4 regions of the Sphingomonas fucosidasi genome follow, and region 2 is predicted to be linked to each of the others. Evidence: predicted binding sites of a transcription regulator. Region 2 holds the regulator's gene; each other region holds the start of a gene.

Region 1 (5,440 bases), on a different contig from region 2:
TCCGAAATGGTCATCGGCGCAGCGTTCGCGCGCTGGGTCCAGTCGTGGCGTGACCTGCCCGTGCTGATCAACCAGTGGGCCAACGTCGTCCGCTGGGAAATGCGCACCCGCATGTTCTTGCGCACTAGCGAGTTCCTCTGGCAGGAAGGCCATACCGCGCACGCCACGCCGCAGGAAGCGCGCGACGAGACGCTCAAGATGCTCGAAGTCTATCGCGACTTCGCGGAAGAGTGCTTGGGCGTCCACGTGATCGCCGGCGAGAAGCCCGAAAACGAGCGCTTCCCCGGCGCGGTCGCGACCTATTCGATCGAGGCGATGATGCAGGACGGCAAGGCGCTGCAAGCCGGCACCTCGCATTTCCTCGGCACCAATTTCGCCTCGGCGCAGAACATCCGCTTCCAGAATGCGGGCGGAGAGTTCGAGCTGTGCAACACCACCAGCTGGGGCGTGTCGACGCGGATGATCGGCGCGGTCATCATGGTCCACGGCGACGACGACGGGCTGCGCGTGCCGCCGATGATCGCGCCGTGGCAGGTCGTGATCGTCCCCATGCTGCGCGACGTGCCCGAGGACGCGGCGATCGTCGACTATTGCAAGTCGCTCCAGGCCGAACTGGCCAAGCAGTCCGCGCTGGGCGAACCGGTCCGCGCGCTGCTCGACCTCAAGCCCGCCAAGGCCGCGACCAAGCGCTGGGGCTGGGTCAAGAAGGGTGCACCGATCGTGATCGAGGTCGGCGGCCGCGACGTGGCCGGCGGCAACGTCACGGTGATCCGCCGCGATCGCCTCTACCGCGAGGACGGCAAGCTGGACAGCAATGCGGTCGCGCGCGACACGTTCGTGAGCGAAGTCTCGGGCATGCTGCACGACGTGCAGGCGACGCTCCACGTCGAATCGATGAACCGCGTGAAGGGCAACATCGTCCCCGCGAACGACTTCGCCGCGGTCGAGGCGCATTTCGCGGACGGCGTGAAGAACCCCGGCTGGGTCGACGTGCGCTGGTCCAAGCCGACCGGCCCCGCGCTCGACAAGGTCGTGGAGCGGTTGAAGGCGTTCAAGCTCACGATCCGCAACGCACCGATGGGCCAGACCGGCTGCGACGACGGCGCGTGCATCTTCACCGGCGAACCCGCGGTCGAACGCGTACTGATCGGGCGGGCGTACTGATTACCTTCGTCATCCTGGACTAGATCCAGGATGACGGAAGCTGGCAATAGTTCAGGCCATTGCCGCTTTTACCCCTTCTTGAAAGGGAAGGGGTGACTTGCTCGGCCACGCCGGTTCGGATGTGGGGAAGCCGACTTACCCCCAACCCCGCCGTTCCAGGGAGAGGGAGAATAGGTCGATCCGCTTTTGTCCGCCGACGGACTGAGACTTACCGACCCTCAAAACAACTCGCCCTGAGGCCCGCGCGGCGCACGGAACAGGTCGTTTCGCAGCGCGATCCGCTCCTGATTTAGCCCATGTTTCGCGCACGCGATCCGGAACCGCGTTCCCAGCAGATCCGCCCACGGCCCTTGCCCCTTCATCCGCGTGAAGAAGTTCGGATCGTTGTCACGTCCGCCACGCAGCGACGCGATCGTCGCCATCACCTTGCCCGCGCGCTCAGGAAAATGGTCGTCGAGCCATGCGCGAAACAGCGGTGCGACTTCATGCGGCAATCGCACCGGAATGAAAAACGCGCGGCTCGCCCCGGCCTCGGCCGCGCGCGCGATCAGATGTTCGATCTCATGGTCGGTGATCGCCGGGATCACCGGCGCGATCGACACGTAGACGGGCACGCCCGCATCAGCGAGCTTGCGCACCGCTGCAAGCCGCCGTTCGGGATGCGGCGCACGCGGCTCGACGGTCGATGCGATCCTGGGATCGAGCGACGTGATCGACATCGCCACCGCCGCCAGTCCCTTCGCCGCCATCGGTGCGAGCAGGTCGAGATCGCGCACCACCCGGTCCGACTTGGTGGTGATCGTCAGCGGATGATCCGTCTCGCTGAGCACCTCGATGATCCCGCGCGTGATCCGCCAGTCGGTCTCGATCGGCTGGTACGGATCGGTGTTAGTCCCCAATGCCATTGGCGCGACCGCATAGCCCGGCTTCGACAATTCCGCGCGCAGCAGCGCTGCGGCGGAAGGCTTCGCGAACAGCTTGCTCTCGAAATCCAGCCCCGGCGACAGGTCGTGAAACGCATGGCCTGGCCGCGCGAAACAATAGATGCAGCCATGCTCGCACCCCCGGTACGGATTGATCGAGCGGTCGAACGGCACGTCGGGCGATGCGTTGCGGCTGATGATCGTCCGCGGGGTTTCGACCGTCACCGTCGTCCGCAGCTTCGGCGCGATTCCGTCGATGCCCTCGCGCATGTCGAGCCAGTCGCCGTCCGCCTCGGTCTGCGGCAGGTTAAACCGCTTGCTCTCGTCGTTGCGCGTCGCCCCGCGGATTGGTCGGGCATGTTTCATAGCAGCAGCGTATAGCGAAAAACGGAACATATAAAGAACGAAAATCTTCGAGCACAAGAAATGCTAGATTAGTCGGGTTGATCTGCATCTGCCTGAGTTTGCTAGACTTTTGTAAAGTGTCACACCGTGAAAATCAGTGCTCGCGGCTTGTCGCGATACCGCGTAGGGCGATGTGATGACGGGACAGATCACCACGGTGGAACGTGCATTCGAACTCGCTCGCTCGGGCGAATGCGAGTCGGTCAATGCGCTTCGGCAACGACTGCGCCGCGAAGGGTATGACGCCGTCCATCTTCATTTGCACGGTGCGTCGATCAATCGGCAACTCGTCGAATTGATCCACGCCGCGCGTGGCGGCTCCGCGCTGGCATAGCGCCGGGCGTCATGCGCGCAGCGACACCATCCCCGCGCGGTACGACTCGCTCGGCCGCAACCTCGCAGTGGGCGCGACCGTCCGGTTCTAGGACGCCACGCCAATCCCGATCCTCCCCTTTGCAGAGGGGAGGATCGTTCCGGCGTCAGCGGTCATCGACCAACGTCGCGCCGCCGCGCGTATCGAGGTCGAGCATCTTCGGTTCGTCCGCAAGCGTCGCCGGCCATTCCGGCAGACCCGGACCGTTCGGATTGGCGTGCTTGACGAAATTGACCAGATAGCTGCTCGCTGTTCGCGCCGCCGCCCGGTCGGTCGCGCTCGTTTGCGGGCCGTATTTGATCGCTGCGGTGTCGAATAAGAACGGGATATCCGTCGCGTGCGACGCGCCTGCGGTCTTATCCGACCGAACCGACGTCGCCACGTACGAGAACCGATAATAATAGGTCGGCACGCCCTTCGTGGCGAGCAACGCCGCGGTGTTGCGTGCACCCGCGATCATATACCCTTGCGGACCGCCGATATCGTCACTGGTCGCGCCGATCATAACCGGCACCTTCGCGAATTGCCCTGCGGTATAGGCTGCGACTGGGTCGACCGCGATTTTGCCGTCGATCACCGGCCCGCTATAGGTTCTTGGCCCCGATCCCGGCGTGAACATCGCCGCCAGGCTCAGGCCGTCGGTAACCTGTTCCGCCGAAAGCCGACGCAGCTTGGTCAAAGCGTCCGGATCGCCCGGCGCGATCCCCTTTGCTTGCGCGAATGCCACCCCGATCGTCTCGGCCGTCGCGACCGTGCCGGCGGGGCCGGTTCCGGGTCCGCCCGATTGCACCACGGCCTTCTGGAACGTGCCGCGCGCCATCGGCGATGTGAGCAACGTATGAACGGACATACCGCCCGCGCTTTCGCCGATGATCGTCACATTGGCCGGATCGCCCCCGAATGCCGCGATATTCTTCTGCACCCATTTAAGCGCGGCCAGCTGGTCCATATAGCCATAGTTGCCGAGCAGCCCGTGATCGGGGTTCTGCGTCGTCAATTGCGGATGCGCGAAGGTTCCGAACCGTCCGAGGCGGTAATTGAAGCTCACCACCATGATCCCCGCCTTGGCGAGGTTGCTACCGGAATAGGTGGGTGGCGACGATCCGCCATTCACGAAGCCGCCGCCGTAGATCCAGACCATCACCGGCAATTTCGCCTTGGCATCGGCGGGTTTCCACACATTGGCATAGAGGCAATCCTCGGCCGGCGGCGTGCCAAGCGGCGCGGCATCGCTCGGGAAAGGCTGCTGCATGCAGTCGTTGGCATAGCGGCTCGCATCTCGCTCGCCGGTCCAGGCTGCGACAGGTTGCGGTGCCCGCCAGCGCAGCGGACCGACCGGCGGCGCCGCGAACGGGATCCCCTTGAAGGCAATGACCCCGTCGGATTCTGTGCCCCGCAATTTGCCGGCTTCGATCTTTACGGCGGTTTCCACGGGTCCGGCTTGCGCTAGCGCCGGACTGGCCAGCAGCCCGGCCGTAATGATGATGGTCAAGCGCATGACAGGGTCCTTGAAGCTGGTCGAAGCGAGATGTCAGCGTAAGCGCGCGCGCATGTCGATGCCAGCCCGTCAGTTGCGGTAGTGCGAGACGGCGGGATGAAGTTGATCCGCCACTCGGTTGCCGACCTGACACCATCGAGCCTGCCGCAAGAGGCATGGGGTGAGGTGGAAATCCATCTCGGCCACCGCAAGTTCGGATCGATCTCGGACCTCTACGCGCCGTTCCGCCCCGACTATCTGCGGCGCGGCTTGGGGGTGATCGAGCGGCTCGTGGGGGACATCGATAAAGCGTCCCCGGTAGCTATTACCGCCCCGACGTTCCGGGCAGTTGGAAGGAAAATGTTTAGTTGTCATCGTGTTGCGCTGGTGGAGCCGAAGGGAATCGAACCCTTGACCTCTGCAGTGCGATTGCAGCGCTCTCCCATCTGAGCTACGGCCCCGCGCGGCTGGCCATAGGCCATGATTGCGCATTTAGCGGGTCGGTTTGGGCGATGCAACTGGCGGAACTGGCTTGGCCGGCCGGTTTTTTGGATTGCCGGGCGGGAGTTTTTTCCTTGGTGGATCTCAGGCTCCATCTCGGTCCGACCGTCGTCGCAGCGTTGCGTCGTCTCGCCGTCAAGGTACGGCAAATACAGGAACAATCCACCAGTTTGGCGTTTGTAGTCATCGGAATGTACGGCTCCGCGATCGACTAAATCGATCGACGAGGCCGGCAGCCGCAGGACAGCAATTAGGAGGCTCCTATGGTCTACGAGCGCACTACCCGGGATCGTCAATCGGGTGATTATTACGGTCGGCCGAACTCGCAGGATTTTGGCCGCGATTTCCGTTCCGACGGGGGCGATTACGGTCGGTCTAGCGCGCGCGATTACGCAGCGGTCGGTGAATTCGATCGCGACAATCACGGGGGCGACAATCGAGGGCGCGACGATCAGGGTAGCCATGCTCAATACGGTCGCGACTATTATGGTGGCCATAACGATCGCCAGCAGCCGTCGGGCGGGGATCGCTATAATCAGTCGCGCTATGGACAGGGTTCGGGCCAGTCTTACGGTCAGCAGGACTATTGTCGACCGG
Region 2 (5,440 bases):
CATCGAGCGAAGGGTCATACCGAAACCGCTGCTCGATCAACCGACACGTCAGATCATCCAGTACCCGGCTCCCGCTAGACCGTGTCACCCGGCACCGCGACACCCGCCCATTGGTCTGGACCAGATACCGCACGAACACCCGCCCCCGGATCCCGGTCTCGGCGGCCTCGCGCGGATAGTCCGAGTCCCGCAACCGCCCGCTGCGCCACTCGGGTGGCGTCTCCTCACCCCCACCGCCGTCGCCATCGCCATACCCTCCGCTCCCGGTTCCATTGCCGATCCCGCCACTCCCGGTCCCCGGCCCGCGAACGTTCGAAGCCCCCGAAGTCGCCTGCGCACCCACCCCAGCCTTCTCCGCCACGACGACCGGCGGCGGCACCACAGTCGGCACGATCGGCGGCGGCGCCACGACCTCGGTAGCCTTCGACTTCAGGTTCGGCGGCGACGCGGCCCCCTCGGGCTTGCGACTAGGCGAAGGCCGAGGCCTGACCTTCTCCTCGGGCGGCGGCGGCGGAGGCGGCGCCACGCTGAACACCTTCAACGCGTCCGTGACGGCCGCCGGCAGCGGCACCACCAACCCATAGATCAGCGCATAGCCCAGCAACCCCGACACCAGGACCGCGCCCGTCGCCGCCCCGATCCTGTCTATCGCCCGCGGCTGATTGCGTGTCATCATACTGATCTGGTGTCTCTTTCCCCCCAAACAAAGCCCCGTAAAGGATGAACCCTCGCTGGCTGGAGGTTCGAGGGACGCGTTAGACGATCACCCGCAGCCTAGCCCGCCCGGAAGAAAACAGTCCCCCAAATCCACCCCGGCGAAGGCCGAGGCCCAATTGGGAACGCCAACATTATAGCAACCGCCATCCGCCCAACCCTTTGCTTCCCCGCGAAGGCGGGGACCCACACTGGACTCTCGCCTTCGCGGGAGAACAAGGAGGCGGTAGCAACCGTTCGAAATCGATCAGCCCAAAGCGCCCTCAACGGCCCGCCGCCCCCCTCGCTCAGCCAACAACACCTGTCCTACACCCGGAACCCGTGACAGAGCATGGAACATACCCCCGCACCCCGCGCTTCCCCCTTATTCGCGCCCCAAAGCACAAACCGCCAAACCGCTCCTAGCGGCTATACTTCCTACACTTCACCCTTCAGAACTGCCCGGAAACAGAGCCTTCATGACCCTAGTCCCCGTCGCCGAAGCCCAGACCCGCCTCTTCACCATGGCCCCTCGCGTCGGCCACGAGACCGTCCCCTTACGCGAAGCAGCCGGCCGCTGGGCCGCGGAGGACATCCTCGCCCGCCGCACGCAGCCGGCCGCCGACCTCTCGGCAATGGACGGCTACGCGATCCGCTTCGAAGACCTCCCCGGCCCCTGGAAAGTCATCGGCGAAAGCGCCGCCGGCCGCCCCTTCCCCGGCAAAGTCGCCCCCGGCCAAGCCACACGCATCTTCACCGGCGCCGCGATACCCGAAGGCGCCGACACCGTCATGGTCCAGGAAGAGGCCGAGCGCGACGGCGCCACCCTGACCCTAGCCGGCGAAGGTCCGCCGACATTCGGCCGCAACACCCGCCGCAAAGGCCTCGACTTCTCAACCGGCACCCGCCTGATCGCCGCCGGCGACCGCCTCAGCCCGGCGCGCATCGCCGTCGCCGCGACCGGCGGCCACGGCCGCCTGACCGTCAACCGCCGCGTCCGCGTCGCCGTCGCCGCCACCGGCGACGAACTCGTCCCCCCCGGCTCCACGACCGACGGCGTCGCACTGCCCGAATCGAACGGCATCATGCTGGCGGCAATGCTCGCCGACATGCCCGTCGACATCATCGACCTCGGAATTCTCCCCGACAATCTCGAAATCCTCCGCGACGCGTTCGCCAGCGTCCAAGCCGACCTCCTTGTCACTACAGGCGGCGCGTCGGTGGGCGATCACGACCTGGTCCGCCCCGCAATCGAGGCGGCCGGCGGCACGATAGATTTCTGGCGGATCGCGCTGCGCCCCGGCAAGCCGATGATGGCCGGCCGGATCGGCGAGATGATGGTGCTCGGCCTCCCCGGCAACCCGGTCTCCGCGTTCGTCACCGCCACGCTGTTCGTGAAGCCGGTCGTCGCGCACATGGCCGGCGCGCGCGACCCGCTCCCTCAGTCGACGCACGCACTGCTCGGCGAAGACCTCCCCGCCAATAACGCCCGCACCGACTATCTCCGTGCCGAACTCCGCGACGGCAAAGCCTATGCCTCGACGATCCAGGACAGCTCGATGCTGCTGACGCTGGCCCGCTCGACGTGCCTCATCGTCCGCCCCGGCAACGCGCCGGTGGCATACGAAGGCGAATCGGCGGAAATCCTCGTTATCGCGTGATACGGACGCTTGACGGCGTTAATTATGTTCCATAGAAGTTCCCAGTCTGTTCCGGACGGAGAACCGCTATGCTCACGCGCAAGCAGCACGAACTCGTCTGCTTCATCAACGATCGCCTCAACGAAACCGGCGTCTCGCCGTCGTTCGAGGAGATGAAGGACGCGCTCGACCTCAAGTCGAAGTCGGGCGTCCACCGTCTGATCAGCGCGCTCGAGGAGCGCAACTTCATCCGCCGCCTGCCCAACCGCGCGCGCGCACTCGAAGTGCTGCGCATGCCGGAGCGTGCGGAGAAAAAGGCGCCATCGAAGACCTCGAACGTCAAGGCGGCCCCCACCGCCGCCACGCCGCAACCGGCCAACGACGTCATCGAGATCCCCCTCCACGGCCGCATCGCCGCTGGCGTCCCGATCGAGGCGTTCGAGGGCAGCACGATGTTAGCCGTCCCCGCCGCGTTGCTCGGCACCGGCGAACATTACGCGCTGGAAGTCTCCGGCGACTCGATGGTCGAAGCCGGCATCCTCGACGGCGACTACGCCTTGATCCGCCGCACCGAGACCGCTCGCGACGGCGAGATCGTCGTCGCCCTGATCGAAGACAGCGAAGCCACGCTCAAATACTTCCGCCGCGAAGGCGCCATGGTCCGCCTCGACCCAGCCAACCGCGCCTACGACCCCCAACGCTACGCCCCCGCGCAAGTCCGCGTGCAAGGCAAACTCTCCGGCATCCTCCGCCGCTACGATTGAGCTGCCAGCGCCTACTCTGCGCAGCATAAAGAATATGTTCGCGCGGAGACGCGGAGCCGCGGAGGTTTTTCGGTTGGGTAGAACCTTGCGCTTTAAAATGACCGCGGGAGGGACGGCCGGATAGTCTCTAACCTGGTCCGGTTCGTCGTCTAAGACACTGCTCCGCGCCTCCGCGTCTCCGCGTCTCCGCGTGAAAATTTATCGGCCGGCCAGCGCGCGCGTCCGCTGGTGATTTGGATCACGCGAAGGCGCAAGGGCGCGGAGATGTTGCGTTTTGGGGGACGCCTACTTCCACCTCGAAGCGGTCAAGGCGACGAGGCTGCTCAATCCTTCATGGAGTTCGGGATGGTCTCCCGATCGCCATCACCGGCGCGCCTTTGCGCCGTTGCGTGAACATCGTACTTCCTGCGGCCTTGGACGGCCCGAAATCCAGACGTCTCATCTTGAAACCGAGCGTGCCGCGATCTCAAAATATGCGCAGGACGTTTGAGGACGGGCGGATCGCGCCAGGGATGGCGATCGCCTGCAGTCAGTATCGTGACGACCGTCCCGGTCCCCAAGGTCAGCGCGACCCCGCCTGTCCGACGCAGAACACGGCGATCCAGCTTCAGCCACCGCGGCACGCAACGTTTAGGCAGACCGCGTTCGCTGACCACGACGTCGGCGCTACGACACGCGGAAATAAGTTCGCCGATCGGCACCATATAAGCGCTGCGCGTCGCAAGGATCCGCCACATCCGTCCTCGCGCGGCGATATCGGTGACGCACAGATCGCGGCTGCATCGTGCATCGGGCTGGTCCGCAAGCAGGAGTGGCTCACCATCCACCCCGCCATTCTCGGCGAGCATGTCGCGCGTATAATCGCCGGCCCGGTCGCGCAGCATAGCCAGTCCCGCCGCCGTCCGCACCGCCACGTGGCGGCCGTCACCGGTAACGAGAACATCGGGTGCAGGTGTCGTCAACGCCCAGATCGCACCGGCGGCGAGCGGCAGCAGTCCCAGTCGGCGCAACCGCGTCCGCCACAACGCAATCCAGATACCGCCGATCACCATCAGCGCGAATGCTGGCGTCGGCATTGCGGGCAAGGATCGTACCGAACCCGGCGCGTCGGCGACGATATGGGCCAACCATAGCAGCGCATCGAGCGACCGCTGCACCAGCCACCAGACCGGTGCGCCCAGGCCGCCAGCGTCGAGTAGCAACGCCAACGCCTCCAGCGGCATCACTACGAACGTCGTCAGCGGGATCGCGACGATGTTGGCGAACGCGCCGTACAGGCCCGCCTTGTGGAAATGATAGACCGCGATCGGCATCAGCGCGAATTCGACCAGCAGCCCCGTCAGCAGCAGCGACGCGACGCCGCGCGCGAGTCTACGCCCGCGCCCCTCGTCATGCGGGCCGAAGAACGCGCGGATCACCGGATGTTCGTGCAACGCCATGATCGCGGTGATCGCCGCAAACGAGAGCTGAAAGCTCGGCCCGGCCGCCGATTCGGGCAGGACCAGCATCACGCACGCGGCGCCGGCTGCGACGAGCCGCAAAGTCATCGCCTCGCGTCCCATCGCCAGCGCCGCCAGCACCAGCAACGCCGCGACGCACGACCGGATCGTCGGCACCTGGCTCCCGGTCAGCAACGTGTAACCAATCGCCGCCGCCGCCCCGGCCAGCGCGGCAATCAACGGCAGGCGGGCGTGCAAAGCCAGCCACGGACTGAGCGCCAGCAGACGCAACACGATCAGCATCGTCGCCGCAACCGCCGCGGTGATGTGCAACCCGCTCACCGACAGCAGATGCGCGAGCCCCGCCCGGCGCATCGCCTCCGAATCCTCCTCGCTGATCGCGCCGACGTCGCCGGTTGCGAGCGCCGCCGCGATACCGCCCGCGCTGCCGTCGAGTCGCGATACGATGTGATGCGACAGCGCGACGCGGATGCCGGCACCCAATTCGCTCGACCTCGTCACGACCACCGGTGCGAAACCGCGCCCCGTCGCACCGATCCCGCCAAACCACGCGACGCGCGCAAAGTCGTACGCGCCCGGCACCGCGGGTAGCGGCGGTGGCATCAGCCGTGCCCGCAACTGGATGACCGCCCCCGTCCCCAGCAGCTTCGGCGCATCCGCTTCCGCCAGATTGACGCGGACGCGGTACGGCAAGGCGACCGGCTGCCCGTCGGTCTCGACCCCCTTCCCAATCGGCAATACCGTCAACCGAACCAACTTCCGCGCCACCAGCGGCTCGATCGCCTCGACCTTCGCCGAGAAACGCGCGATCGTCGGACCGCCCAGAACCGGCCGCGCCACCCATTCCGATCGCGCCCAGATCAGCCCGAGCCCCAGCGCAGTC
Region 3 (5,440 bases), on a different contig from region 2:
CCCGGGGGAGGGCTCGCCCTTGCTCGAATACACCGCATATTCGGTCTTGATCCGGTCGATCGCTTGCGGACTGCCGGTCAGGCCGACCATGCGCGGGTGGAAGGCGGAGACGAACTGCTTGAGTACCGCGGGCGTATCGCGCGCCGGATCGACGGTCACGAACACCGGCACGATCTTCGCGGCGATCGCGGGGTCGCTCGCCTCGAGCTTTTTCACCGCGGCGCCGATCGCCTGGACATCCGTCGGACACACATCGGGACAGAAGGTGTAGCCGAAATACATGATCCGGTATTTGCCCGCGAAGTTGCGCTCGGTGACGGCCTGTCTGTTCTGGTCAGTCAACGCGAAGGGACCGCCGATCCGGGCGCCTTCGAGCGGCGGTTTGGCGGCGGGCTGGGACGAGTTGCAGGCCGCCAACGCCAGGGCGGGCAGGGCGAGCGCACAAAGGATGAAACGAAGGGTCATGATGCCGCCAGCCTTGATCTGTTCGCTACTGCGGCGCAAGCGTCGCCAATATCCAGGACGAACCAAGGAAGTCTCTCGATGCGTATTCGCCTGATGCTCGCCACTGCCCTTCTGACGCCCGCGCTCGGCATGGCGGCGCCCGCCTTCGCGCAGGGCCAGTCGGAGGGGTACAAGTTCCTGTCCGCGGTGCGCGATGCCAAGAACAACGAGGTGCTCGAGATGCTCGGCCGCCCGGGCAGCAACATCATCAACACGCGCGACGTGACGAACGGGGAGGGGGCGCTCCACATCGTCATCAAGCGCGGCGACGAGGTCTATCTGCGCTTCCTGCTGCAAAAGGGCGCCGACGCCAATCTGCGCGACGGCAAGGGCAACACGCCGCTGCTGCTCGCGGTGACGCTGGGGCAGACGGGCATGATCCCGATCCTGACCGCAGCGGGGGCGAACCCGAACCTCGGCAACTCGGCCGGCGAGACGCCGTTGATCCGCGCGGTGCAGCGCCGCGACGTGGGGATGATCCGCGTGCTGCTGAACGAGAACGCCGATCCCGATCAGGCGGATATCATCGCCGGCATGTCGGCACGCGACTACGCCAAGCAGGATGGGCGTAACCCGGTCGTGTCGAAGCTGCTGGCGGATGCGCCGAAGAAGGTGCGGAAAGCGGTATCGGGGCCGAAGTTCTGAGTTTGAGCGGCGGCGGTAAAGTCGCCGAGGTCGCCAAAATCACGACGCGCTCCCCTCCCTGGAAGGGAGGGGCTGGGGGTGGGTCGGCCGGCTCGTGACGCAACCGTTGCACGGTACAGAAACCGACCCACCCCCGACCCCTCCCTTCCAGGGAGGGGAGGGGAGGCCCTAGATCCTAAAACGCCAACCCGTCCGCATCCGGGTCCATCTGCGCGATCAACCGGCGCGCGGCTCGCCTGGCGAACGCCAGCGTGCAGCGTTTGCGGGCATGCGCGGGCAGGGGGGTGGTATGCGCCTCCCGCACGATCGCCGCGTCGTAGCGATCCGCGACGATGATCCCTGTCCGCTCGGGCAGGAACGCAGGCCCGTGCAACGGCCCGACGTCGAACCCCGCGGGCACCGCCCAGAAATACCGGTCGCAATGCCCTAGATAATCCGGCCACTTGCCGTCGCCGAGCAGGTCGGCGCGCGATACCTTGATCTCGACGATGACGATCTGACCGCGCGCATCGACCGCCATCAGGTCGGCCCGGCGGCCACCGTCGAGCGGCACTTCGGTCATCGCGGTGAGATCGTGCCGCAGCAACATGCGGATGACCCCGCGCGCCACGTCGGCGGCGCAGAGGGACGAATCCTGGGGGGATCCGGGTTTGTCGATGCAGGAGTCCGGCGGCATATCGAGCATGCCCCGGAAATAGAACAATCCGCGAACGAGGCAAGCTCATTCACGGATTGTGGTAGTGTTCTGGTCTCGTCATTCCCGCGAAGGCGGGAACCCATATTGGCTAGCCTCACGGCAAGATCGCACCAGTGGCGTATATGGATCCCCGCCTGCGCGGGGACGACAAAAGATCAGCGATAGAAGACGTGGTTGCCGATCGAGGCGACCTTGATCGCGCGAACCGAAGGGCGGCGATCGGGGGTGTTGAAGTAGAGCGCCTTGTCGGCCGGGCTGTTCCAGGCACTCGCAAGAGCGACCTTGGCGACGGCAACCGCGGTGCGATACGAGGCACCCTTGGTGATAGTCGGGATCTGGCCACCGCGGACGAAGCTGAACTGGCCACGCTGCTTGACGACGGCGCAGACGTCGGTGGGGAAACGACCCGACTTGGCGCGATTGATGATGACTTCGGCAACCGCGAGCTGGCCGGTCAGCGGCTCGCCCTTGGACTCGAAATAGATCGCGCCGGCAAGGCACTGGAGCGCGTCGTCGGCGGCGGCGCTATCCTGCGCGGCAACGGCCTGGGCGAGCGTGTCGAATTCTTCTTCCTCTGCAGGAGCGAGCTGCTCGGCGGCAGTCTTCTCGATCGCGGTCTTCTCGATCGCGGTCTTCTCGATCGCGGTCTTCTCGATCGCGGTCTTCTCGACGGCGGCAACGGGCGTTGCGGCGGGAGCGACCTGCGGAACATTCTGCGGGGAGAGGGCGTTTAGATTTGCGAGAGCGGTCAGGCTGACCGTGGTACGATCGATACCGGTCGCATGGCCGGGTGCGCTGTTGCCGAGCAGGCCGGCGAGAGAGAAGGTCATGGCCGCGATTGTCGCAGCCCGCTGAAGAATGGTCATTCAAGCTTATTCAGATGCGGTGAGACCGTGGAGTCGATCGTACGAGCCGACCGTCCAGGCATCCCCCCGACTGCGTAACTGATCCGGATCGCACCCGTCCCAGCACAACGCCAATCAATGTTGCAATCCCCCTCTATTGGGGGGGCTTTCGAGTCAATCGTCGAGGATCGTTTCAGCGGCGAACCGTTCCGCCGCTGCGATGTCCACCTCGACCACCCACAAATCCGGGTCGCGCGCGCGCCTGCGCCGCCAATAGCCATCGAGGTCTTCGGCAGGGGTCGAGTCGATCAAGGCGGTCCGTCCGTCGGGCCCGATTCCACGCTCCAGCAGCCGGGGAGGGGCCCCTTTGTCGATCGCGATGACGAGGATCGCGCCGCCCTGTGCATCGCCTTTCGCCATCACCGCGCCGAAGCCACCCGCGTCGTTGACCCGGCGGAGAAGGGCGCTGACGAGCACGCCACTGGGCAGCCGATCGCTCATGCCGGCGCGCGGTATCCAGGCAGCCCGGCCAGCGCGATCCGCGAGCGCATGAACGTGCCGGTGCCCCGCGCGGCTTCTTCGCCCTCCGCATCGATCAGCCGCGCATCCGCGACGAACACGCGCCGCTTGCCGCTGATCCAGCGACCCTCGGCGATCACCGGGCCGACTTTGAGTGGGCGGGTGAGCAGCAGATTGAACGCGGTCGTCAGCAGGAAGCGATCGGTGACGAGGCTGTTCGACGCATAGAACGCGGCATCGTCGAGCATCTTGAAATAGCTCGTGCCGTGCGCTGCGCCGCCCGCGTGATAATGCCGCTCGTCGATCGTGAAATGGATCCGCGCGACGCCAGCCTCCGGGATTTCCAGCGACGATTCGAAGAACCGATTGATCGGCGCCTGCGCGTAGAGCGACTCTAGCGCGCGAAAATGCGCCTCCGCGCCGGCGGTGTTGGGGGCCGGGTTAGGGGCGTCAGACATTTGCGCATCGCCCGCCAAGCAAACTGCCGTCATCCTGACGAAAGTCAGGACCCAGAGCCACGAAGGGCCATACTCCGTTACTCTGGGTCCTGACTTTCGTCAGGATGACGGAGGCAGGATAGGGGTTACGCGGCATCGCGCACCTCGTCGGCGGTGAACAGCGCGTAGAGCGCATCGGGCGAGCCAGCGCCGCGCAGTTTCTCCAGAAACGCCTTGTCGCGCAGCCGCCGCGAGACGCGCGCGAGCGCCTTCAGATGCACCGCCCCCGCATCGGTCGGCGACAACAGCATGAAGACAAGATCGACGGGCAGATCGTCGACCGCCTGGAAATCTACGGCCTGCGCCAACCGCACGAACACGCCGGTGACCTGCGCGAGCCCCTCGAGCTTCGCATGCGGGATCGCGACGCCACCGCCGAACCCGGTCGAACCAAGCTTTTCGCGTGCCGTCAGTCGCTCGGCGATCGTCTTCGCATCCGTATCGACGATCTCGGCCGCAATCGTCGCGATATGCTGGAACACCGCCTTCTTGTTGGTGGCGATCACGCCCGTCTGCACTGCGTCGGGACGCAGCATATCGCTGAAATCGGTCATGGTGTTCAATGTCTCAAGCGCCCCCGCGCGCGTCCGCCTTAGCGGGTTGCGCGGGGGCGTAAAGGCGCGGCCGTCAGACCCGCGCCCTTATGGACCCTTCTTTTACTGGGGAGGGGAGGCCGCGCCAGTCGAAGCGGCCCGCTGTGGCTCGACCCAGCCGATCGTGCCGTCGCCGCGCTTGTAGACCATGTTGTGCGCGCCGGTGCCCGCATTCTTGAACAGCAATGCAGCGGTGTTGCGCAAATCGAGCATCATCACTGCGTCGGACACGCTGGCCTCGGGAATGTCGACGCGCGTTTCGGCGATGATCAGCGGTGCGTCCGCGACATCGTCCTCCTCGACGCTCTCCTGGAACAACGTGTAGCCGGCATTGTCATAGCCGTTGCTCTCAGCCATCGCGACCGCTTCGCCAGCGTGGCGGTCCTTCAGGCGACGCATGTAGCGGCGGAGCTGGGTTTCGATCTTGGCCGCCGCGCCATCGAAGGCCGCGCGCGCGTCATAGGCGTCCGAATGTCCCTTGAGCACCAGGCCCTTCATCACGTGCGCGACGATATCGCACTTGAAGCCGGCATCGTGCGGCCCCTTGCCGAACGTGACCTCGGCCGAGATGGCGCGGGAAAAATACTTGTCGGCGATACCCTGGAGTCGGTCTTCCACATGGCCGTTCAGTGCTTCGCCAGTGTCAACCTGGTGACCAGAAATCCGGATATCCATTATCGTCTCCTTGTCGGCGTTACGTAGTTCGGGTGGTCCTGTTGGCTCCACCCTGCCAGCGTCATCCGGACGCCACGGCCCCCCAAATCGGATCCTTGATCCCCTTCATAAACGCCGCATGCGCCGCAAGGTCTCCCTCGCTCACTGCGAAAATGCGTGGCGGGCGAACGACCCGAGGCGCCTGTGCGACGATCGGAGTCGACGCGTTGCTGCCGGTGTCACTGAGCAGCCCGAGGCCGATCTGGCGGCCGCCCATCAGCTCGACATAAACCTGCGCGAGCAGCTGGGCATCGAGCAGCGCACCGTGCAGCACACGGTGGCTGCGATCGATCCCGAAGCGCGAACACAGCGCATCGAGCGAATGCTTGGCACCGGGGTGACGGCTGCGCGCGATCTGCAGAGTGTCGATCATCCGTTTCATGTGGACGATCTGACGGCCGCACTTGGTCAGCTCGCCGTTGAGGA
Region 4 (5,440 bases), on a different contig from region 2:
TCGGGGCGGCAACGGTGATGTCGGCGCATTCGAAGCTGGCGTTGGACTGGGTTTCGGCGCGGTGTCTGGCGATATCGATCAGCGTTGGTGAGAGATCGATGCCGGTTACGGTCGCGTCCGGGACGGCTTGCGCGGTGGCGAGCGAAGTCGCGCCGGCGCCGCAGCCTATGTCGATGATCTTGCGCGTCTGGGGTGCGGTGGCGGCGAGGATCGCGGCGTTGAGGTGCGGGGTCAGGTTGGTGAAGCTGCGATCTGTCCGGCACCATTCCTCGGCCCAGACGTCGCCTATTCTGCCGGTCCAGTCGTAGGCGGTGGTCATGGGTCGGGATGCCTCATGGTCGGATCTGGGGGGCGACGGCTTGGAGCGAAGTATAGGAAGTATAGACGCTCGCGCGGGTTTGGCGCTGGGGAATTGGACGCTCTGCCGCGCCTGTTGCGCTATTTTTCTGCGGCAGCTCGCGCCTTCTTGTTTCCCCGCGAAGGCGGGGATCCAGACTGGGATCCCGCCTTCGCGGGAGAACAAGGGCGCGCGGGTGCTCCCGTTCGGTGGGAGCCACCACCTCTGCGGGGGCTGGAGATCGGTTGGGTGACAATCGCAACGATAGATCGCGCTTCGTTATTGCCACCTTTCCAATTGGCCCCCGGCCTTCGCCGGGGTGGAGGGTTGGGCGGGGCGGAGCGGTGCGGCGCGATCCAATGCCGATGTTGGTGCAAAGCCGATGCCGATGCCAACGCCGACGTCGCTGCAAAGCCAATCCAGTTGCCGCCACGCCACCGCGCATCATCTGCCGCGTGCCCTCACCCTCCCATTGCGACGGCAATGGGCCCCTCCCTCTCCCCTTAGGGAGAGGGGTGTAGGGGGTTATACGTCGTCTTCGGCGTCGGGGCCGGCCATCATTTCCTCGGCGACCTTGTCGGTGCGCGCGCGGATCTGCTTTTCGAGGCGGTCGGCGGTTTCGGGGTTGTCCTTCAGGAACGTCTTCGAGTTCTCGCGGCCCTGGCCGAGACGCACGCTGTCGTAGCTGAACCACGCACCCGACTTCTCGACGAGCCCGGCCTTTACGCCGAGATCGAGGATCTCGCCGAGCTTAGAGACGCCCTGCCCGTACATGATGTCGAACTCAACCTGCTTGAACGGCGGCGCGACCTTGTTCTTGACGACTTTCACGCGGGTCTGGTTGCCGGTGACCTCTTCGCCGGCCTTGATCGCGCCGATGCGACGGATATCGAGGCGGACCGAGGCGTAGAACTTCAGCGCGTTGCCGCCGGTCGTCGTCTCGGGATTGCCGTACATGACGCCGATCTTCATACGGAGCTGGTTGATGAAGATCACCATGCAGCGCGAGCGGCTGATCGAGCCGGTGAGCTTGCGCAACGACTGCGACATCAGGCGGGCCTGGAGACCGACATGGCTGTCGCCCATCTCGCCCTCGATTTCGGCGCGCGGCACGAGCGCTGCGACCGAGTCGACGACGAGCACGTCGATCGCGTTCGAGCGGACCAGCGTGTCGACGATCTCGAGCGCCTGCTCGCCGGTGTCGGGCTGCGAGACGATCAGCTCGTCGATGTTGACGCCGAGCTTCTTGGCGTAGACCGGGTCGAGCGCGTGCTCGGCATCGACGAACGCCGCGGTGCCGCCGCCCTTCTGCGCTTCTGCGATCACGTGGAGCGCGAGCGTGGTCTTGCCCGAGCTTTCCGGACCGTAGATCTCGATCACGCGGCCGCGCGGCAGGCCGCCAACGCCGAGCGCGATGTCGAGCCCGAGCGAGCCGGTCGAGATAACCTCGACCTGCATGGTTTCCTTCGAGCCCAGGCGCATCGCCGAGCCCTTGCCGAACGCGCGGTCGATCTGCGCGAGCGCGGCGTCGAGCGCCTTCTGGCGGTCGTTGGTTGCGGTTGCCATGCCGGTGTCGATCACTTTCAGATTAGCGGCCATTGATAAGCTCCCATCGCTAAAGCAAGCGCGCGTGCCATTCAACGCGTCAAACCGATGTATTCTATTTGTTCCCCTGGAACAAGTAGGGAACGTTGAGTTTGCGAAGAAAAGGACGCTTGCTTGACAGCAGCAGCCGTCGAGCGCCCCTGCCTTCTTCTGCCGTCATGCCGGGCTCGTATCCCGCCTCAACCGGCCCGCATGCTCAGAGACCGCGGATCCCGTGCCAACGTGGATCCCGGAACAAGTCCGAGATGAAGAGTGGGCTGGGCAGAGTTTGGTCGAGAACGGATCGGCTTGCTCGCGCGTGGGCTTGGCGGTGGTCGGCCCATCAACAGTCTTGAGATGGCGAAAAGACGCGCGGTGTCATTTGTGGCTCTGGGTCCTGACTTTCGTCAGGATGACGGATGTGGCGTGGTGGCGTGACCGCGCAATCGCGTCATCGCTGGTGGCATCTTTTCTTCAGGCCATGGTCGTTGCGAGGGTCCACCAGCCGCAGGCTTGCGCGGCGGTAGCCGCTGCGTCTCGGGCCTGGGTGGTTTCGAACAGGGCGAAGCAGGTGGCGCCGGAGCCGGACATTCTCGACAGGATGACGCCGCGCGCCGCGTCGAGAAGCGTGCGGACTTCGGCGATGATGGGGGCGAGCGTCAGCGCGGGGCGCTCGAGGTCGTTGCGGCCGGCTCTAGCGCGGTCGAGGAGGGGACCTTCCGGAATCGGGCCTCGGTCCTGGCCGTCCCAGGTCTTGAAGACGGCGGCGGTGGAAACCGCGACGCCCGGATTTACCAGCAGGAGTGGCGTGCCGGACAGGCCTTCGAGCGTGGTCAGCGTGTCGCCTTTGCCGGTGCCGAGCATGGTGCAATTGGCTAGGCAGGCGGGGACGTCTGCGCCTAGTTTCGCGGCGATTTCGTGGAGGCGGGGGTCGGTCGGATCTATGCCGTGGAGGCGGACCAGCGCGCGGAGCGTGGCAGCGGCGTCGGCCGAGCCTCCGCCTATGCCTGAGGCAATGGGGAGGTGCTTTTCAAGGGTTATGGCGTGATGGGTGTCGGGGGCGAAGGCGGTGGTGAAGGCGTCGGCGGCGGCGGTTACGAGATTGCCTTGCCAAGGCGCGGCGCCTCGCGCTGCGTCGGCCGAGCCGTGCGCGTCTTCAGGGGCCACCCCTAATTGGGCCCCGGCCTTCGCCGGGTTGGTGGTAGGGGTTGGGAGAAGTGCTGCGGCGAAGGGGCCGGTTATGGTAAAACTGTTAGCCTCGACGGCTTCTACCGTGATGAGGTCGCCGTCGGTGGCGAAGGCGAAGAGGGTTTCGAGGTCGTGATAGCCGTCGAGCCGGCGGCGGCGTACGTGGAGAGCCAGGTTGATCTTGGCGGGGGCGGGTTCGGTGATGGCGGGCATTGCGGTGTCTCGGGGTTTGGCGGCGGGCTTGGTGCGCGCTTTGCCGATTCGCTTAGCCAACAATCGACCGTCATCCCAGCGAACGCTGGGATCTTATCGTTGGCGGGCGATGCGCGCCTCGTGAGAGACCCCAGCGTTCGCTGGGCTGACGGATGTTGGCGGAGCAAGCCCCTTCCCTCTCAGCTTTCAGGGCAAGGGCCGTTGTTTCAGCGGCGAGCTTTTGGGGGGAGGGCGTTGGCGATCTTTGCGGTTATGCGTGCGGTTTCGGTGGGTTCGGCGGTGAGGAGCGCGGCGCGCCAGGCGTAGCGGGCTTCGTAGTTTCGGCCCGTGCTCCAGTATGCGTCGCCTAGGTGATCGGATATTTCGGCGTTGGTGGGTTCGGCCTGCGCGGCGGTTTCGAGCAGCGGGAGCGCGCGCGCGGTGTTGCCCGAGAGGTGGTAGGCCCAGCCCAGCGAGTCGGTGATCGACGCGTTGGTCGGGTCGAGGCGGGTGGCGCGTTCTAGCAACCGGATCGAGGCGGGGATGTCGTCGCCATGCTCGACCTTTGCGAAGCCGAGATAGTTGAGCGCAAGCGGTTGCGCGGGGCCTCGGGCGACGGCTTTTTCCAAAGCGTCGCGCGCTTCGGGCCAGCGACCGGCCTGATCGAGCGCACCACCATATTGCAGCCACGCGCCCCAAGTGCCGCCCTTGTCCCCGTCGGCGGCGATGATGCGCTGGTACCAGGTAGCGGCTTCGGCGGGGTTGCCGGTCGTCAGCAACAGGTCGGCGTAGCGTTGCCAGTCGGCGGGCTCCGCGCCCTGCTGGTCGATGCGGTTCTTGGCGGCCGCGAGTGCTTCGCCGTCGCGACCGGCGTTCGACAGGATATCGATGCGTTCGGCGCCGGCGGCCGCGGCGGATGGGCCCATTGGGTCGATCTCGTCGAGGACGGCGAGCGCACGGTCGACGACCTTGTTGCGGGCGAGCGCGTCGGCGAGGAGGATGCGCGCGCCGTCATAACGGGGGTCGGCGCGCAGCGCGGCCTGCGTCAAAGCGATCGACAGCGGCGAGGGTTCGCCGGCTGCGAGGTCGCTGGCGAGGCGCGCGAGCAGCCGCGAGACGCCGATCGCGAGCGGTTGCTTGGCCGGCGCCGCCGCGATCAGCACGCGCGTCTCGGTGGCGAAGCGATTGGCGACGGGGTCCTTCGCGGCCGTGGCGAGCGACGGTTCGGGGTCGCGTCCCTCGGCGTGCGCGACCCAGGCGTACAGCGAGGGCGCGAGCACCACGAGCGGGCCGGTGGCGAGCGTGGCGATGGCGGCGTTTGCGGCCTTGGTGTCGCCCTTCCGCGCGGCATCGGCGAGTGGCAGAAGCGCGGCGTCGGCGGGGGCGACGCCGGCCTTGTTGAGCACGGCTACGGCACGCGTCGCGAGCGGCATGTCGCCCGCCTCCAGCGCCTCGCGATAGGCACGGATCGCGACGACGGGATCGTCGGGCGATGCCGCCAGCACTTTGGCGTAGCTGGCGGCGGCAAGGTCCGGCCTGCCCGCGGCGTCGGCGGCGCGGGCCTTCAGATAGGCGGAGAGATCACCCGTTCCCGCCGTGGCGGGAGCCGCCACGGCAAGACCTAGTGCGAGAAACAGACGCTTACATGTTGGGATAATTGGGGCCTCCGCCGCCCTCGGGTACGACCCAGTTGATATTCTGGGTGGGGTCCTTGATGTCGCAGGTCTTGCAGTGGACGCAGTTCTGCGCGTTGATGACGAACTTCGGGTCGCCGGTTTCCTCGCCGACCACCTCGTAAACGCCGGCCGGGCAATAGCGTTGCGCGGGCTCGTCGTACATCGGCAGGTTGTATTCGATCGGCACCGCCGGATCCTTGAGCGTCAGGTGGACCGGCTGGTCCTCCTCGTGGTTGGTGTTCGAGATGAACACCGACGAGAGGCGGTCGAACGTCAGGACGCCATCGGCCTTGGGATAGGCGATCGGCTTGACGAGGTCCTTGCGCCACAGGCTCTCATGGTCGGGATGGTGGTGCATCGTGAAGGGCACCTTGATCCCCAGATGCTCGAGCCACATCGTGATGCCGGCGAGCCCCGAGCCGACCAGATCGCCGAACTTCTTGACCAGCGGCACGACGTTGCG

The links. Region 2 encodes LexA, which represses DNA repair genes until DNA is damaged. Its sites were predicted from a motif close to GTTCCNCNCTTGTTCT; they were not measured.
Region 1: a site for LexA is predicted at 2,477-2,492, ahead of U1737_RS05265 (PA0069 family radical SAM protein). Genes of this name have one in related genera too.
Region 3: a site for LexA is predicted at 1,846-1,861, ahead of U1737_RS11860 (MmcB family DNA repair protein). Genes of this name have one in related genera too.
Region 4: a site for LexA is predicted at 2,012-2,027, ahead of recA (recombinase RecA). Genes of this name have one in related genera too.

What each region holds. Positions count from the first base shown of each region.
Region 1 covers NZ_JAXOJR010000002.1:376,073-381,512, reverse strand. Annotated here, with positions in the region: gene U1737_RS05270 (aminoacyl--tRNA ligase-related protein) at 1-1,164, shown strand, start outside; gene U1737_RS05265 (PA0069 family radical SAM protein) at 1,383-2,453, opposite strand; gene U1737_RS05260 (hypothetical protein) at 2,629-2,826, shown strand; gene U1737_RS05255 (carboxylesterase/lipase family protein) at 2,972-4,363, opposite strand; tRNA gene U1737_RS05250 (tRNA-Ala) at 4,728-4,803, opposite strand; gene U1737_RS05245 (DUF2171 domain-containing protein) at 5,107-5,440, shown strand, end outside.
Region 2 covers NZ_JAXOJR010000001.1:283,578-289,017, reverse strand. Annotated here, with positions in the region: gene U1737_RS01410 (energy transducer TonB) at 1-673, opposite strand, end outside; gene U1737_RS01405 (molybdopterin molybdotransferase MoeA) at 1,173-2,354, shown strand; gene lexA (transcriptional repressor LexA) at 2,423-3,097, shown strand; gene U1737_RS01395 (ComEC/Rec2 family competence protein) at 3,421-5,440, opposite strand, start outside.
Region 3 covers NZ_JAXOJR010000006.1:52,078-57,517, reverse strand. Annotated here, with positions in the region: gene U1737_RS11870 (SCO family protein) at 1-465, opposite strand, end outside; gene U1737_RS11865 (ankyrin repeat domain-containing protein) at 544-1,149, shown strand; gene U1737_RS11860 (MmcB family DNA repair protein) at 1,325-1,834, opposite strand; gene U1737_RS11855 (cell wall hydrolase) at 2,002-2,712, opposite strand; gene U1737_RS11850 (DUF1491 family protein) at 2,866-3,192, opposite strand; gene U1737_RS11845 (PaaI family thioesterase) at 3,189-3,668, opposite strand; gene U1737_RS11840 (PTS sugar transporter subunit IIA) at 3,794-4,261, opposite strand; gene hpf (ribosome hibernation-promoting factor, HPF/YfiA family) at 4,364-4,975, opposite strand; gene dnaQ (DNA polymerase III subunit epsilon) at 5,037-5,440, opposite strand, start outside.
Region 4 covers NZ_JAXOJR010000007.1:266,201-271,640, reverse strand. Annotated here, with positions in the region: gene U1737_RS14580 (class I SAM-dependent methyltransferase) at 1-319, opposite strand, end outside; gene recA (recombinase RecA) at 863-1,936, opposite strand; gene U1737_RS14570 (4-(cytidine 5'-diphospho)-2-C-methyl-D-erythritol kinase) at 2,396-3,322, opposite strand; gene U1737_RS14565 (tetratricopeptide repeat protein) at 3,529-4,914, opposite strand; gene U1737_RS14560 (electron transfer flavoprotein-ubiquinone oxidoreductase) at 4,943-5,440, opposite strand, start outside.